Regions from separate parts of the Streptomyces sp. NPDC059696 genome, predicted to be linked through region 2. Evidence: riboswitches for the same ligand, from Rfam matches in the RefSeq annotation. Region 2 holds a riboswitch; each other region holds the start of a gene.

Region 1 (4,204 bases), on a different contig from region 2:
GAGCCGAGGTTCGGGGCGAAGCCACCCTCGTCGCCGAGGCCGGTGGCCAGGCCCTTGCTCTTCAGGACCTTCTTCAGCGTGTGGTAGACCTCGGCGCCCCAGCGCAGGGCCTCGGAGAAGGACTCCGCGCCGATCGGGGCGATCATGAACTCCTGGATGTCCACGTTGGAGTCGGCGTGCGAGCCGCCGTTCAGGATGTTCATCATCGGCACCGGCAGCAGGTGCGCGTTGGGGCCGCCCAGGTAGCGGAACAGCGGCAGGTCGCTGGCCTCGGAGGCGGCGTGGGCGACGGCGAGCGAGACGCCGAGGATGGCGTTGGCGCCGAGGGAGCCCTTGTTGTCGGTGGCGTCCAGGTCGAACATCGCCTGGTCGATCAGGCGCTGCTCGGTGGCGTCATAGCCGACCAGCTCCGGGCCGATCTGCTCGATGACGGCGAGGACGGCCTTCTCCACGCCCTTGCCGAGGTAGCGGTTCGAGTCGCCGTCGCGGAGCTCGATGGCCTCGAAGGCGCCCGTGGAGGCGCCGGACGGGACGGCGGCACGACCGGTGCTGCCGTCGTCGAGGCCGACCTCGACCTCGACCGTGGGGTTGCCTCGGGAGTCCAGGATTTCCCGGGCTACGACGACGTCGATGGACGGCACGAGCATCTCCTTCTTGATGTGACGCGGTACGCGGGTCGCGCGGACCCGGCGAGGTGCGGGCCCGGTGGCTCGCGACATGAGCCTAACCGGCCCGGGGCGATCGGCCACCGGGTCGCCCACCCCATGGACAGAACCGAGCGTAAATTGTTTCCGAACGGAACAAAGCCCGTTGCCGAAAAAACCCCGCCCCGGTGCGTACGGGGGGTGACGCACCGGGGCGGGGAGCCCGTGGACCCGGGGGTCCGGGTGGGCCGGACCCCGCGGGGTCCGGCGTGGGCCGCTGCTTACTTCAGGTGCAGCTGCTGGCCCGGGTAGATGAGGTTGGCGTCCTCGACGATGTCCTTGTTCAGCTCGAACAGCTTCTCCCAGCCGCCCTTGACCTTCTGGTCCGCGGCGATCGAGCTGAGGGTGTCACCCTTGACGACCTTGTACTCGCCGTCACCCTTCTTGACCTTCTTGCCGGTCGGGGTGGTGACGGTCTTCTTGGCCGCCGGGCGCTCGTCGGAGCGGGAGGCCGGCTGCTCCTGGGTCTCGCGGGACTCGGTGCTCTGCTGGCTCTGCTGGCTCTGCGCGGAGCTGCCGGAGTCGCTGGAGGAACCGCTGCCGGTGTAGCCGGCGCTCGACAGGCCCTTGCCGCAGACCGGCCAGGCGCCCTTGCCCTGGCTCGCCAGGACCTTCTCGGCGACCTGGATCTGCTGGTCCTTGCTGGCCTGGTCGGCGGTGGAGGCGTACTGGGTGCCGCCGTACGCGGCCCAGGTGGAGGCGGAGAACTGCAGACCGCCGTAGTAGCCGTTGCCGGTGTTGATGGACCAGTTGCCGCCGGACTCGCACTGGGCGACGGCGTCCCACTCGGAGGCGGTGGCGGCGGAGGCGTTGCCGGCCGCCATCAGCGGGGCGGCGATGGCGACACCGGTGACACCGGCGAGCGCGGCGGCGCGGGTGGCCTTGGACGGACGACGGTGCTTGCCCTTGCCGGAAAACAGCATGGATGGATCCCCTCACCGACGCCTGCGAGGTGAGCTGTCGGGTTCGGGCCGGTTGAGTTGCCCGGCCGCGTCCCTCCCGGGACACGGCTTCACCCCAAGCCCTTCCGGCACAACCTGCCGGTCGGGCACCTACCTTGGGTCCCCCGCTCCTGCCTACGGCGCTTGACGCGACGACTGTTCCCGTGCGGCCGCTGGCAGGATTCGGCGTTGCGGCAGCCGGGGCTCGCGGTGGCGAGCGGTCACGACCGTAGACACGCGATCGACGGAATTTCAAAGACGATCAGGGCTTCTGAGATCTATCTCTCACGGGCCCCAAACAGGACATCAGTCGCGAATCAGGACGCTAACTCGCGCGGTTTCGGGGCGACTTCCGCCCCGGTTTCCGCACTGCCCGAACCGCTACTTCTCGTCCGCTTCGCCCTCGACCGTGAGCTTCTCACCGGGGAGGATGAGGTCCGGGTCGGCGCCGACGGCCTTCTCGTTGCCCTCGTAGAGCGCGTGCCATCCGCCGCTGACCTCAAGGGAGTCGGCGATGGACCAGAGGCTGTCGCCGACACCCACGATGTAGGCACCCTCGGAGGCCTCACGGGAGCTGTCGTCACCGCGCGAGGCGTGACGTCCCGCCGACTCACCCGTACGGCCGTCCTCGGCGCCCTGCGTCTCGTCGGCGCTGGGGCCGCGGTGGCGACCGGAGCCGGTGTCGGCCGACTTCGAGGAGCCGCCCGCGGACCGCGACGTGTCGGACGCGCCACTCTCGGAGGGGGCCGGCGAGGAGTCGTCGGACTGGCGGCCCTGCGACGATCCTGATTCGGGCGACTTGTCCGGATCGGCGCCCTTGCCCTTCGCGTCCGACGACCCGTCAGCCGACGACGAGGGGGACGGGGACGCGTCGCCCGAAGGGGACGAACCGAGCGAGTCGAGCAAACCGGGCGAGTCCACTTCGCCGGACGAGTCGGACGAGTCGGACGAGTCCGATGATTCGGATGACCCCGTCCCCTTGCCCTGCTCCAGGCCGGAGAGCAGGCCGCAGGTGCGCCACGCGCCGACCCCCTGGTCGGCGAGGACTCTCTCGGCCACGGCTATCTGCTGGGAGCGGCTGGCCAGGTCGGCGCTCGCGGCGTAGTCGAGACCGCCGTGGTTCTCCCAGTCCTCCTGGGACAACTGCAGACCGCCGTAGTAGCCGTTGCCGCTGTTCTGGCTCCACGCGCCGCCGGTCTCGCAGTCCGCGACCCGGTCCCAGGTCGTGCCGTCGGCCGCGCTGGCGCCGGAGGCCCCGAGGAGGGGGATCGCGATGGCGGAGCCGGTCACTCCGGCCGCCACGAGGAGAGCCGGAGCCTGGCGGGGGCGACGGTGCCGACCGTTCCCGGAGAGCATACGGAGACCTTTCGCGAGACAGCAGTGACCGACGCGGCGTGATTCCCCGCCGCGTTGATGGGTGAACGTATCGGCAGTCGATCACTTGTCACAAGTTCATGCCGCGTAGATCACGTGAAGATCACAGGTCTGATGTTTCGTCACGTCCGCCCGGGGCTACCGGTGCCGCCGGCGCCGCCGGTGCGAATTCCACCGGCAGAGTGCGCAGCCCGCGCATGATGAGACCGCCGCGCCACCGCAGCTCGGCCGGATCCGCGGCCAGCCGGAGGTCCGGGAGGCGGGTGAGGAGCGTGGCGAGCGCGGTCTGGCCCTCCAGGCGGGCGAGCGGGGCGCCGAGGCAGTAGTGGATGCCGTGGCCGTATCCGAGGTGCTGGTTGTCGCGGCGGGAGAGGTCCAGCACGTCCGGGTCGGCGAACCGCTCCGGGTCCCGGTCCGCGGCGGCCAGGACGACGAGGACGGGGTCGCCCTCCTCGATGCGCTGCCCGCCGAGGGTGAGGGACTGCGTGGCGAAGCGCCAGGTGGCGAGTTCGACGGGGCCGTCGTAGCGGAGGAGTTCCTCGACGCCGGTCTCCAGGAGGGCGCTCTCCCCGGCGGCGAGGGACGCCTGGAGCCGGGCGCGCTGCCCGGGGTGGGTGAGCAGTGCGTAGGTGCCGTTGCCGATCAGGTTGACGGTCGTCTCGAAACCGGCGAACAGCAGGATGAAGGCCATGGCCGCCGCCTCGTTCTCGGTGAGGTGCTCGCCGTGGTCGGAGGCGCGGATCAGGCCGGAGATGAGGTCCTCACCGGGGGCTGGCTCGGCCGGCAGCGCCTCGCGCTTGCGGTGGATGAGGTCGGCGAGGTAGCCGCGCATCTTCTTCACCGACCGCGCCACACCGCCCCTGGGCCCGCCCTGGTGACGGATCATCATGCCCGCCCAGTCGCGGAAGTCGTCCTGGTCCTCGCGCGGGACGCCGAGCAGGTCGCAGATGGCGTAGATGGGGAGCGGGAAGGCGAACTCGTGGATCAGGTCGGCGGAGCCCTTGGCCGCGAAGCCGTCGATGAGGGTGTCGGTGAGCTCCTGCACCCGTGGCGCGAACTCGGCGACCCGGCGGGGTGTGAACGCCTTGGACACGAGCCGCCGCAGCCGGGTGTGGTCCGGCGGGTCGATGTTGAGCAGGTGCGTCATCAGCTCGGCCTTGCGCTCGCCGGGGATCCCCGTCTTGC
Region 2 (4,204 bases):
CGGTGCTCTTCAACTCCTGGGAGGCCACCGAGTTCGACATCTCCGAGGAGCAGCAGCGGGCGCTCGCCGAGCGGGCCGCGGCCCTGGGTGTCGAACTGTTCGTGGTCGACGACGGCTGGTTCGGGGCCCGCACCAGCGACCGGGCCGGCCTCGGCGACTGGACCCCGAACCCCGACCGATTCCCGGGCGGACTGAAGCCGCTCGCCGACCATGTGCACGGCCTCGGCATGCAGTTCGGGATCTGGGTGGAGCCCGAGATGGTCAACCCGGACAGCGACCTGTACCGGGAACACCCCGACTGGGTTCAGTATCAAACAGGGCGAAAGCGGACGGAGTTCCGCAATCAGCTCGTACTGAACCTCGCCCGCGAGGATGTCCGGGAGTATCTGTGGGAGCGGCTCGACGGGCTCCTCTCCGGTGCGCCGATCGACTACGTGAAGTGGGACTTCAACCGCTGCTTCACGGATGCCGGATGGCCGGACGACGCCTATCCGCAACGGCTGTGGGCCGACCATGTCCACGGGCTGTACGCCTTGCTGGACCGGCTGCGGGCCGCCCATCCGGGGGTGGCCTTCGAGTCGTGCTCGGGCGGCGGCGGGCGGATCGACCTCGGTGTGCTGAGCCGCACGGACCAGGTGTGGACCTCCGACAACACCGACCCCCTGGACCGGCTCGCCATCCAGCACGGCTTCAGCCAGATCCATCCGGCCCGGGTCATGGCCGCCTGGGTCACGGACAGCCCGAACGCCATGCTCAACCACCGGGCCAGCTCGCTGCGGTTCCGCTTCGTCAGCGCCATGGCCGGGGTGCTCGGAGTCGGCGGTGACCTCACCGGGTGGACGCCCGCGGAACTCGCCGAGGCGGGCGAGTGGGTGGCGCTGTACAAGGAGATCCGGCCCCTGGTGCAGCGCGGTGACCTGTACCGGCTGCGGCCCCCGCAGGGCGGGCTGAGCGCCGTGCAGTACGTCCTCGGCGACGAGACGGTCGTCCTCGCCTGGCTCCAGGCGCAGCGCTACGGCGAGCCGGTGCCGGCGCTCCGGCTGCGCGGCCTCGATCCGGCAGCATCGTACGAATGCCTCGAAACGGGCGAAGTTCACCGCGGAGCGCTCCTTCTGCACCACGGGCTGCGCGTCGGCCTGCGCGGAGACCTGGACGCCGCGGTCGTCCGGCTTAAGCGGAAGTAGCCGTTCTGTCCGAATAGGGAATTACGGCCGCTAAGGCCTAACGTGCCCCGATCGTAAAGGAGATGGAATCGGGGCGCGTGACCATCGTCATATTCGTGACGATCCGCTGTCGCCATGTTCACGTAATCCCCGCACGGAGCAGGGTTATTGCGCGAAGCGGGAGATCGGTCATCCACGCTCGGTGACAGCACACGTGCCCATGTGTCGGGAAAAAACGGCCTCACGCGCAACCGCAAGCTTGTCCCTTTGCGTCTCGGTCGCTTACGTTCCACACCAATCCGGACGGACGCCTAATCCTGCCGCCGCCCGGAGCCCGCACACACTGACCCGACGCACGGCAGGAGCGGGGGACCCACAGGTAAGACGCCTGTTCCGGTTCCCGGAACGGCTTGGGGTTAAGCCGCGCCCCGGCGCGGCCGGGCATCTCCAGCCCGCACCCGACAGCTCACCTCGCAGGCGACGGAGAGGAATTCGCCATGCCCGCGAAGGGTAAGCACCGCCGTCCCAAGACCCAGCGTTTCACCCGCTCCATCGCCGTCGCCGGAACCGGTGGAGCCGCCCTCGCCCTGCCGCTCATGGGGGCCGCCGGCGCCCATGCCGCGACGCCGCAGTCGGCTCCGGAAAAGGCCGTCCAGTCCGCTCCGGTCGCCGGGAAAAAGGCCGCCGAAAAGAACGATGGCGCCCAGACCTACACCGTGAAGGCCGGCGATTACCTCGCCCGGATCGCCGACCAGCAGAACGTCAGCGGCGGCTGGAAGAAGCTCTACGCGGACAACCGTGATGCCGTGGGCTCCGACCCCTCGCTGATCCACCCGGGCCTGAAGCTCTCGATCGGCAAGAAGGCGGCGACCGCCCCGAAGGCCTCCGCCCCCGCCGCCCCGAAGACCTCGGCCCCGAAGACCTCGGCCCCGAAGCCCTCCGCCGCCGAGTCGGCCCCGAAGGCGCAGAGCGCCGCGAAGCCGGCCGCCGCCCAGCCCGCCGCCGAGAGCAACTCCACCGGCTACACGCTGCCGGTGGCCGGTGCCGCGGTCGGCACCCCGTACCACATGTCCGGCAGCATGTGGTCCAGCGGCTACCACACCGGTGTCGACTTCGTCGTCCCGACCGGCACGTCCCTCAAGGCCGTCGGCGCCGGCACGGTCGTCTCCGCCGGCTGGGGCGGGGCCTACGGCAACCAGGTCGTCATCAAGCTGAACGACGGTCACTACGCCCAGTACGCCCACCTGTCGCAGCTCTCCGTGTCGGCCGGCCAGAGCGTCACCGCCGGACAGCAGGTCGGCCTCTCCGGGGCGACCGGCAACGTGACCGGACCGCACCTGCACTTCGAGATCCGCACCACGCCGGACTACGGCTCGGACGTGGACCCGGTCGCCTTCCTGCGCTCGCACGGCGTCTCCGTCGGCTGACCCACCGCACGACCACCTGCCTGACACGCCTCCGAAGGCCGGACCCCGATCCCCGGGTCCGGCCTTCGGTGTGCGCACGTCCCGATGGCCTGCCGGTCCGTCCGGGGCCTTTTCCGGATCAGCGGGTTCCGGGTCTGACGGCTCACCCCGAAACATCCGTGACAAGCGGGGTATTCCGGAGTTGGCGAACACTTGAGGAGTGGCTTATCTCACCGCCCGTCAATCCTTTCCTACGGTCGCGTAAGTCACATTCAAAGGTGAATCATGAGCTGCTGTGGCAGACGATTCGAAGAGTGACAGCAGAGCAGTGATCGGGTCGTACGTGGCGCTGGGGGACAGCTTCACCGAGGGCGTCGGTGATCCCGGCCCCGACGGGGCATTCGTCGGCTGGGCCGACCGGTTCGCCGTCCTGCTCGCCGACCGCAGGCCCGAGGGAGACTTCCGGTACGCCAATCTCGCCGTACGCGGAAAGCTCCTCGACCAGATCGTGGCGGACCAGGTTCCGCGGGCCGTCGACATGGCCCCCGACCTCGTCTCGTTCTGCGCCGGGGGCAACGACATCATCCGGCCCGGCACCGACCCGGACGAGGTGGCCGAGCGCTTCGAACGGGCGCTGGCCCAGCTCACCGCCGTGTCCGGCACGGTCATGGTGACGACCGGGTTCGACACCCGCGGGGTGCCCGTGCTCAGGCATCTGCGCGGCAAGATCGCCACGTACAACGGACATGTGCGGGCCATCGCCGACCGGTACGGCTGCCCGGTGCTCGACCTGTGGTCCCTGCGCAGCGTGCAGGACCGCCGGGCCTGGGACGCCGACCGGCTGCACCTGTCGCCCGAGGGGCACACGCGCGTGGCGCTGCGCGCGGGCCAGGTGCTCGGCCTCGACGTGCCGGCCGACCCCGAGCAGGCGTGGCCGCCGCCGCCCCCGCGCGGTGCGCTCGACGTGCGGCGGGACAACGTCGCCTGGGCACGCGAGTTCCTGGTGCCGTGGATCGGGCGCCGGCTGCGCGGGCAGTCGTCGGGCGACCACGTGACGGCCAAGGGCGCGCTGTCGCCGGACGACATCAGGATGCGGATCGCGGCGGTGGCGTGAGAGCGGCTCCCGCCCGTGCGGGCCGCGCCGGGCGGAACACCGGCCCGGCCCGCACGGGCGGGGACGTCGCGCCCGGCGCGGCGAGAGGGCGTGCCGGGCCTCGCGGGGCGGGCGGCGCTTTGCGCAGCCCCCTAGGGAGCCGGCCGCTCCTGTGCCAGACCCAGTTCGCGGGCCAGCGCCTCCTCCACCCACTGCTGGGCCCGGGTGCGCGGCACCGCCCCGGCGTAGGACGTCAACTGGACGGCCAGGCCGTCGAGGAGAGCGGTCAGCCGCAGGGCCGTGCCGGCCGGGTCCGGACAGCGGAACTCACCCGCCGCCACACCCTCCGCGATCACCTCGGCCAGGGCCGCCTTCCACTGCCGGTCGAGATCCTGGGCGACCTCCCGCAGCGCCGGGTCGCGCAGCGCCGCCGCCCAGCCCTCGATCCACAGGCGCCAGCCCTTGGCCTGCCCCGTCGGGGCGTACCACCGTACGGCCGACCGCAGCCGGCGCAGTGCGGGCGAACGGCGGCCCAGCAGCCT
Region 3 (4,204 bases), on a different contig from region 2:
GGCGGCGTACCCCGCCGAGTCCAGGCCGACCGACACGATGCCGGTCGCCAGCGCATACGTCGGCCACCAGGTGGCGAACGGGGAGGGACCGGACATAGCGCCGATGCTAGAGAGCGGCGCGCGCGTTACGTGAGGGGCACGCGCGTGTGCCCCCAAGAAGCGAGGAAACTGTCCGGTCGAGTTCTCGCGGGCCGGGTTTTCGGCACCGCCTTTGATGGAAGTGGCGCGTCGCCCTCAGGCTGGGCCGTCGACGGAAAAGGGTGGCCGAAAAGCAGTCAGTCCCTTGACGACCTGCGGAAAGGGAAGGCGGCGCTCCGTATTTCCGCAAGCTCAAAACCAGCTCAATAGGCTATTACAGGCTTTCTGGAGGGCTATAAAGTCTCACTCGTTCGCAAAACGAGTACATGACAAAGGAGCCCCGTGTTCACGCGTTCCGCCCTCCGTAACACCGTCGTCGCCGCAGCCGTGGCCATGACTGCCGTCACCGCGACCAGCGCCAGCGCCGCCTCCGGCTTAGGCGCCGAGGAACCGAAGGTCATCGCCCTAGGCGGCAACACGGGCCTCAAGATGATCGAAGGCGCCGAGGGCGCGGCTCTTCTGCGGGCCGACGCCACCGTGACCGCGGCCGCCGCCAACGTGTGCGGCTCCGGCTACACGATCTCCGCCGGCGCCGCGCGCTACGGCAATAACGCCAGCCTCTACCTGTGGTGGAACGGCAAGTACAGCGGCAGCAACAAGCTGTACGACAAGTACATCTGCGGTGTCCTCTTCAATGACACCGGCTCCGCGCGCTCCATGGGCATCCGGCTGAAGGACAACTTCACCGACACGCCTCACGCCGAGGACTTCGGCACGTACAGCACCTACGCCGGGCCCGTCTATCAGAAACGCGGCGGCTGCGGCGAGGCGTACTCCTACATGAAGTCCGGGAGCACTGTCGTCGTCGACAACACCTACACCATGTCCGGATGCAACTGATCTCCACGCGTGGCCGGCTGCGCCCCCTCGTTCAGGGCGCAGCCGTCGCCGCCGTCCAGCTCCTGAGCCTCCCCGCGGAGGCCTCTCAGGCCGGGCGGACCACGCTGTGGATCGCCGATTCGCCGTCGTAGTAGATCGACTCCTCGCGGACGTACGTGCCGGGCTTCGGGGCGTGGATCATCATGCCGTTTCCGATGTAGATCCCGACGTGGGTGACGTCGTCGTAGAAGAAGACCAGGTCACCGGGCTGGGCCTGGGAGAGCGGAACCGTGGTGCCGGCGTTCACCTGGTCGTAGGTCGTGCGCGGCAGGGTGACGCCCGCGGCCTTCCACGCGGCCTGGGTCAGGCCCGAGCAGTCGTAGGAGCCGGGGCCGACGGCGCCCCACACGTACGGCTTGCCGATCTGGGCGCGGGCGAAGGCCAGCGCCTTGTCGGCCTTGGTGGCGTACGAGGAGTCGGCCGGGGGTGTGGAGGAGGTCGAGCCGGAGCCCGTGGAGCCCGACGAGGCGGTCCCGCCGTCCTGCTGTCGGGAGGCCTCCTCCTGGGCCTGCTGCCGCGCGGCCTGCTGCCGGGCCAGTTCGTCGGCCTTGCGGGCGGCCTCCGCCCGCTTCTCCTTCTCGATCGCCGCGAGCCGGGCCTTCTCCTCGGCGGTCAGCTTCGACATCAGCTCGCGTGCCTCGGCGAGCTTGCGCTGGACGGTGGCCTTGGCCGTCTTCAGGCCGTCCTGCGAGTCGGTGAGCGTCTCGAGGCTCTCGGTGGCCTCCTGGCGCTTCTTCATCGTCTCGGACTGCTGGGTGACGTAGTCGTCGACCGCGACCTTCTGGCGGCCCGTCATCCGGTCCATCAGCTGGGTCTGGTCGAAGTAGTCCTGCGGGGTGTCCGCCAGCAGGAACGTCGCCGTGTCCGGGGCGGCGGCGCCGGTGCGGTACTGGGCGGAGGCGAAGGATCCCAGCTCCTCGCGCGCCTCGTTGAGCTTCTGGGTGCGCTGGGCGACGTCGTCGAGGAGGGTGTCGACGCGCTTGCGCTGCTTCGCGGTCTTCTCCTTGGCCGCGTTGTACTTGTCGGTCGCCGACTCGGCCTGGCGGTACAGGTCGTCGACCTTCTTCTCGACGTCCTCCAGGCTGGGCTTGTCGTCGGCCGCGGGGGCGGCGGTGGCCGACTGGGAGAGCAGGGCCACGGAGGTGAGGGCCGCCGTTGCGAGGGCGGGGGTCCGTATGCCTGCCATGCGCGTACCCGTAGGACGCGACTTGCGGTGCGACGCCAAGGGAGGCGACTCCTTCCATGTTCCGCCTACCGGGTTAGCTGTCGGGTTCGGGCGGGTGGTTCGGAAGGTTTGCCCTACGGCCTCTCCGCTCAGGGAGTCGGGCCGATTCACCCCAGGTTCACGGTTGGGTCCCCGGCTCCGGCTGCCGCTGCGGCACACCGGACTCGGCGGAGGCCGCGCGGCCCGGCGACGTTCGCCGGTGGGGGTCGTGCGGCCTGGTCGCACGGTAGCCAACTCGTGTGGCCCCTGTGAAGGTTGATGGGTGATATGCCCGATACATTTTCGTGACCTTATCCCCGGGCGTTGCCGAGAGTCAGCGATCAAGGGTGATTGGTGGGTGAAGATCCCCATATGTGGGGACCGTAGCGGGGCGTGATCACGCGGTCATGGAGGGCGACAACGCGCCGCCGGGCGGTCGGCGGAAGGACCGGGCGCCCGCGGATGTTCTCAGGGCGGCGGCGGTCTGTCAGTGGGGCGCCCTAGACTCGGAGAGCGATGAGCAGCCTCTTTGACGACAACTTCCTGGCGAACCTCCAGGCCCAGCGGGGCCCGGCCGACGAACCCCCGCCGCCGCCCGAGGACGATCACGTTCCGGAGCCGATCCCCGACGATCTGTTCGGCGGGAAGTTCGACACGCCCCCGGACCGGGACGCCTACTACCGCGACGGCGCCCCCCGCCCGGTGATCGACTCCGCCGCGCTGCTGGAAGGGCTGAACGACAACCAGCGCGCCGCCGTCGTCCACTCCGGCTCCCCGCTGCTCATCGTGGCCGGCGCCGGCTCCGGCAAGACCCGCGTGCTCACCCACCGCATCGCCCACCTGCTCGCCGAGCGGGACGTGCACCCGGGCCAGATCCTCGCGATCACCTTCACCAACAAGGCCGCCGGGGAGATGAAGGAGCGTGTCGAGCAGCTCGTCGGCCCGCGCGCCAACGCCATGTGGGTCATGACCTTCCACAGTGCGTGCGTGCGCATCCTGCGCCGGGAGAGCAAGAAGCTCGGCTTCACCTCCTCCTTCTCGATCTACGACGCCGCCGACTCCAAGCGTCTGATGGCCCTGGTCTGCCGCGACCTGGACCTCGACCCCAAGCGCTTCCCGCCGAAGTCCTTCAGCGCCAAGATCAGCAACCTGAAGAACGAGCTGATCGACGAGGAGGACTTCGCCGCCCAGGCCACCGACGGCTTCGAGAAGACCCTCGCCCAGGCCTACGCCATGTACCAGTCGCGGCTGCGCGAGGCGAACGCCCTCGACTTCGACGACCTGATCATGACGACGGTCAACCTGCTGCGCGCCTTCCCGGACGTCGCCGAGCACTACCGCCGCCGCTTCCGGCACGTCCTGGTCGACGAGTACCAGGACACCAACCACGCGCAGTACGCCCTGGTCCGCGAGCTGGTCGGCACCTCGGAGCACCCGGTCGACGTGCCGCCCGAGGCCGAGATCCCGCCCGCCGAGCTGTGCGTGGTCGGTGACGCCGACCAGTCGATCTACGCCTTCCGCGGCGCGACGATCCGCAACATCCTCCAGTTCGAGGAGGACTACCCGGACGCGACGACCATCCTGCTGGAGCAGAACTACCGCTCCACGCAGACGATCCTCAGCGCCGCCAACGCCGTCATCGAGCGCAACGAGTCCCGCCGCCCCAAGAACCTGTGGACCAACGCGGGCGCGGGCGCCACGATCACCGGGTACGTCGCCGACACCGAGCACGACGAGGCGCAGTTCGTCGCCGACGAGATAGACCGCCTCACGGACGCCGGCGAGGCCAAGGCCGGCGACGTCGCCGTCTTCTACCGCACCAACGCCCAGTCCCGTGTCTTCGAAGAGGTCTTCATCCGCGTCGGCCTGCCCTACAAGGTCGTCGGCGGAGTCCGCTTCTACGAGCGCAAGGAGGTCCGGGACGTCCTGGCCTACCTGCGCGTGCTGTCCAACCCCGAGGACTCGGTGCCGCTGCGCCGGATC
Region 4 (4,204 bases), on a different contig from region 2:
GCTGCTGCTGTCCGGTCCGGCCGACTTCGACCGGGTCGACGAGGTCCGGGCCGGCGTCGACGCGATCCTGGTCGGCGCCGGCACCCTCCGCGCCGACAACCCGCGTCTGCTGGTGAACTCGGAGCGGCGCCGGGCCGCCCGCACGGCCGCGGGTCAACCCGAGTACCCCCTGAAGGTCACCGTCAGCGGCTCGGGCGACCTCGACCCGGACGCCCGCTTCTGGCACACCGGCGACGAGAAGCTCCTCTACACGACCGACCGGGGTGCCCGACGCGCCCGCGCGCTCGGCCTCGCCGCCGACGTCGTCCCGCTCGGCACCGAGCTGGACTGGCGGCGGCTGCTCACGCACCTGCACGACGTCCGGGGCGTGGGGCGGCTCATGGTCGAGGGCGGCGGCCTGATCCACACCCAGCTCCTCACCCAGGGTCTGGCCGACGAACTCCAGCTGGTCCTCGCCCCGCTCTTCGTGGGCGACCCCCGGGCGCCCCGCCTCTTCGGCCCGGGCGGCTACCAGGGCGGCCGCCTCCGGCTGCTGGAGTCGCGGCGGATCGAGGACGTCGTCCTGATGCGCTACGAACCGACCGCCCCGGGCACCGGCCCCCTGCCCGCCGCCGCCGACCACCACTGGCTGGCCCTCGCCTGTGAACTGGCCGAGCACTGCCCGCCGTCGGACACGGCGTTCAGCGTGGGTGCGGTCGTCGTCGCCGCCGACGGCACGGAACTGGCCCGCGGCCACTCCCGCGAGGGCGGCGACCCGGTGGTGCACGCCGAGGAGGCGGCCCTCGCGAAGCTCGACCCCGCCGACCCGCGCCTGCCCGGCGCGACGGTGTACAGCAGCCTGGAGCCGTGCGCCCGCCGCGCCTCCCGGCCCGCGCCCTGCGCCCGGCTGATCCTCGACGCGGGCGTCCGGCGGGTCGTCACGGCCTGGCGCGAGCCGGACACCTTCGTGGCGGACGCCGACGGCAGCGGCCTGCTGGCGGCCCGGGGAGTGGAGGTCCTCGTCCTGCCGGAACACCAGGAGCGGGCCAAGGCCCCGAACCGCCACCTGGTGCGCTGAGTACGGGCCGGACGGAGGGTGTGTGCGAGCGGTCCCGCGGATGGCGTACACTGGTGACACAACGACGCGGGGTGGAGCAGCTCGGTAGCTCGCTGGGCTCATAACCCAGAGGTCGCAGGTTCAAATCCTGTCCCCGCTACTGAAGGCCGAGGGCCGGAATCCGAAAGGGTTCCGGCCCTCGGTGTTTTCCGGGGGCTTGCCCGGTGGTTCCGAGGCTGCCCGGTGGCTCGCTACGGTCGGTGAGCGAACCGTCCCGTTCCGCATAACAACTGACACACCGTCAAAACCCGCCGGTCACCTGCACGGTGGTCAACTCGCCCGATTTAAACCGGTCATGGCAGGTAAGTCCGCGCGAAAAAGGTTAATGATCAAGCGGAATCGCTGGAATACCCCCCGCGCCTCCATTAACGTTCGATAACGCAGCGCGGTCGTCCCAGCCGTCACAGAAGGCGGCTCCGTGCGCACGCGCCGAATCCCGAAAGGGAACCGGGGAACCACCACTTGGGGTGAATCGGGCGGATACCACCGTGGAAGCACGGCAGGTATACGCGCGTAGGAGACCTTCCTGCTCCGAACCCGTCAGCTAACCCGGTAGGCGAGAAGGAAGGAAAGGAGCACGCCCACGTGGCGTCCAACCGGCCTGCCCCCACGGCCCCGTACGCGCCGAAGCGCGAGAACGACACCTTCGGCTACGGCGGTCAGCGCACCGACGAGGGCCCGTTCCAGGAGTGGAACCCCACCGAGGAGTCCATCCGTCCCGTCCGCGGCCGGCATCGCGTCACCAAGCAGCGCGGCGGAGGTCTCGCCCGCAGCTCCACCGTCCTGGGCGTAGGCGTCATAGCCGCCGTGGGAGCCGGCGGCATGGCCAGTGCCCAGACCGGCAAGCCCCCGGTGTCCATCTCCGTTCCGGACCTGCCCTCGGTGGGTTCCCTCATCTCGGACGACGACACCCCCGAAGGTTCCGCCACCCCGCTCAGCAGCCTCGGCACCGCCACGGCGGCCACCGAGCAGGCCGAGGGCACCTCCGGTGCCGGCGAGGCGCTGCGCGCCCGGATCATGGCCCAGGTCGAGCACCAGCAGGAGCAGATCGAGACCAAGGCCGCGCAGGACGCCGCGGCCGCCGCCGAGAAGGCCGCGGCGGAAGCCGTCGCCAAGGCGGAGCAGGAAGCCAAGGCCAAGGCCGCCGAGGCCAAGAAGAAGGCGGAGGAGGAGGCCAGGAAGAAGGCCGAGGCCGAGCGGCTCGCCACCCTCGCCAAGCAGTTCACCCTGCCGACCTCCTCGTACACCCTCACCTCGACGTTCGGCCAGGCCGGCGCCTACTGGTCCTCCGGCTACCACACCGGCCTGGACTTCGCCGCCCCCACGGGCACGCCGATCAAGGCCGTGCACAGCGGCACCATCACCGAGGCGGGCTGGAACGGCTCCTACGGCTACAAGACCGTCCTCACCCTCGATGACGGCACCGAGATCTGGTACGCGCACCAGTCCTCCATCGGCGTCAGCGTCGGCCAGAAGGTCAGCACCGGCGACGTGATCGGCCGCGTCGGCGCCACCGGCAACGTCACCGGGGCGCACCTGCACCTCGAAGTCCACTCCGGCGGCTCCGCGAGCGGTATCGACCCGATGGCCTGGCTGCGCGGCAAGGGACTGAACCCGTAAGCGGCACGCGCGGTGTCCACGGGAGTTCCGCAGCCGTTGCGGAATGAGATCCTCCCGTCCGGTCGTTGACACCGGGCATGACTTCTCTTCGCAAGCTCGGCTCCTCCGACCTCGAGGTCTTCCCCCTCGCCCTCGGCGGCAACGTCTTCGGCTGGACCGCCGACCAGGCCCGGTCCTTCGACGTCCTCGACGCGTACACCGCCGCCGGCGGCAACTTCGTCGACACCGCCGACGTCTACTCGGCCTGGGCCGACGGCAACCGGGGCGGGGAGTCCGAGACCATCCTCGGCACGTGGCTCGAAGCTCGCGGCAACCGCTCCGACGTCGTCGTCGCCACGAAGGTCAGCCAGCACCCCGAGTTCCGGGGACTGTCCGCCGCGACCATCACGGCCGCCGCCGACGCCTCCCTGCGACGCCTGCGCACCGACTACATCGACCTCTACTACACGCACTTCGATCAGCCCGACGTGCCCGTCGAGGAGATCATCGGCGCGCTCGACGCCCTCGTGAAGGCCGGGAAGGTGCGGCACATCGCCGCCTCCAACATCTCCGCCGAGCGGCTGCGGGAGTCCCTGGAGTTCTCCGACCGCGAGGGCCTCGCCCGGTACGTCGCCCTCCAGCCGCACTACAACCTGGTCTCCCGCGAGACCTACGAGGGCGAGCTCCAGGACCTCGCCGAGCGGGCCGGCCTCGCGGCCGTGCCGTACTACGCGCTCGCCTCAGGCTTCCTGACGGGCAAGTACCGGCCCGGTACGACGGTGGAGAGCGCGCGGGCGGGCGGTGCCGCCAAGCATCTGGAGACCGAGCGGGGGCGGCGGGTGCTCGCAGCCCTCGACGAGATCGCCGGAGCCCATGACGTGCCCGTCGCCACCGTGGCCCTCGCCTGGCTCGCCGCCCAGCCGACCGTGGTGGCGCCGATCGCCTCCGCGCGGACGGTGGAGCAGCTGCCCGCACTGGTCGGCGTCGGAGAGCTGACGCTGACGGAGACGGAGATCGAGCGACTGACCGAGGCCTCGGCCTGAGCGGACTGCGGCGCCGGCCGCCGAGGTCTTGGGGTTCGGGCTGGGCAGGGCCCGGGAGTGGCAGGGGCTGTGGTGTCGGCTGCCGGGGGGTTGGTCCGGGTCGGGGTCAGGAGCGGTACGGGTTGTACGCCGGGTACGGCGTCGGCCGGGTCGGCTGGTGGGCGTAGCCGTAGCCGTAGCCGTAGCCGTAGCCGTAGCCGTACACGCCGTGGACCGGCCAGGGCGGGGCCGCCACCGGGACCGGAGGGGCGGTGATCCGCGCCGCGTGGTCCAGCGCGGGGCGGGACACCTCCCGGCGCCGCCACAGTTCGCCGAGGAGCTCCCCCTCCCGTACGGCGAAGTCCGCCCGGGCACCGCCCCGCCGGGCCCGGTGCCGCAGGAACGCCAGGGACGTCGCGTACGCCTCGTACCGGGCCACCTCCCGGGCCGCCGCCCTGCCGAGGTGGCGGCGGGCGTACTGGCGGGC

Evidence for each region. Region 2 has a riboswitch for cyclic di-AMP ahead of ACFV20_RS10640 (peptidoglycan DD-metalloendopeptidase family protein). Riboswitches for the same ligand answer to the same signal wherever they lie in the genome.
Region 1: another riboswitch for cyclic di-AMP. It lies ahead of ACFV20_RS28290 (transglycosylase family protein); the one in region 2 lies ahead of ACFV20_RS10640 (peptidoglycan DD-metalloendopeptidase family protein).
Region 3: another riboswitch for cyclic di-AMP. It lies ahead of ACFV20_RS01905 (NlpC/P60 family protein); the one in region 2 lies ahead of ACFV20_RS10640 (peptidoglycan DD-metalloendopeptidase family protein).
Region 4: another riboswitch for cyclic di-AMP. It lies ahead of ACFV20_RS03820 (M23 family metallopeptidase); the one in region 2 lies ahead of ACFV20_RS10640 (peptidoglycan DD-metalloendopeptidase family protein).

The regions. Positions count from the first base shown of each region.
Region 1 covers NZ_JBHWFG010000030.1:90,915-95,118, forward strand. The annotation lists gene eno (phosphopyruvate hydratase) at 1-641, opposite strand, end outside; gene ACFV20_RS28290 (transglycosylase family protein) at 926-1,627, opposite strand; cyclic di-AMP (ydaO/yuaA leader) riboswitch at 1,632-1,798, opposite strand; gene ACFV20_RS28295 (transglycosylase family protein) at 2,027-3,001, opposite strand; gene ACFV20_RS28300 (cytochrome P450) at 3,123-4,204, opposite strand, start outside.
Region 2 covers NZ_JBHWFG010000007.1:273,114-277,317, forward strand. The annotation lists gene ACFV20_RS10635 (alpha-galactosidase) at 1-1,184, shown strand, start outside; cyclic di-AMP (ydaO/yuaA leader) riboswitch at 1,500-1,656, shown strand; gene ACFV20_RS10640 (peptidoglycan DD-metalloendopeptidase family protein) at 1,661-2,590, shown strand; gene ACFV20_RS10645 (SGNH/GDSL hydrolase family protein) at 2,898-3,683, shown strand; gene ACFV20_RS10650 (TetR/AcrR family transcriptional regulator) at 3,815-4,204, opposite strand, start outside.
Region 3 covers NZ_JBHWFG010000002.1:14,001-18,204, reverse strand. The annotation lists gene ACFV20_RS01915 (hypothetical protein) at 1-96, opposite strand, end outside; gene ACFV20_RS01910 (hypothetical protein) at 421-978, shown strand; gene ACFV20_RS01905 (NlpC/P60 family protein) at 1,064-2,242, opposite strand; cyclic di-AMP (ydaO/yuaA leader) riboswitch at 2,251-2,422, opposite strand; gene pcrA (DNA helicase PcrA) at 2,738-4,204, shown strand, end outside.
Region 4 covers NZ_JBHWFG010000003.1:21,027-25,230, reverse strand. The annotation lists gene ACFV20_RS03830 (dihydrofolate reductase family protein) at 1-1,057, shown strand, start outside; tRNA gene ACFV20_RS03825 (tRNA-Met) at 1,123-1,196, shown strand; cyclic di-AMP (ydaO/yuaA leader) riboswitch at 1,514-1,670, shown strand; gene ACFV20_RS03820 (M23 family metallopeptidase) at 1,682-2,716, shown strand; gene ACFV20_RS03815 (aldo/keto reductase) at 2,794-3,738, shown strand; gene ACFV20_RS03810 (PrsW family intramembrane metalloprotease) at 3,845-4,204, opposite strand, start outside.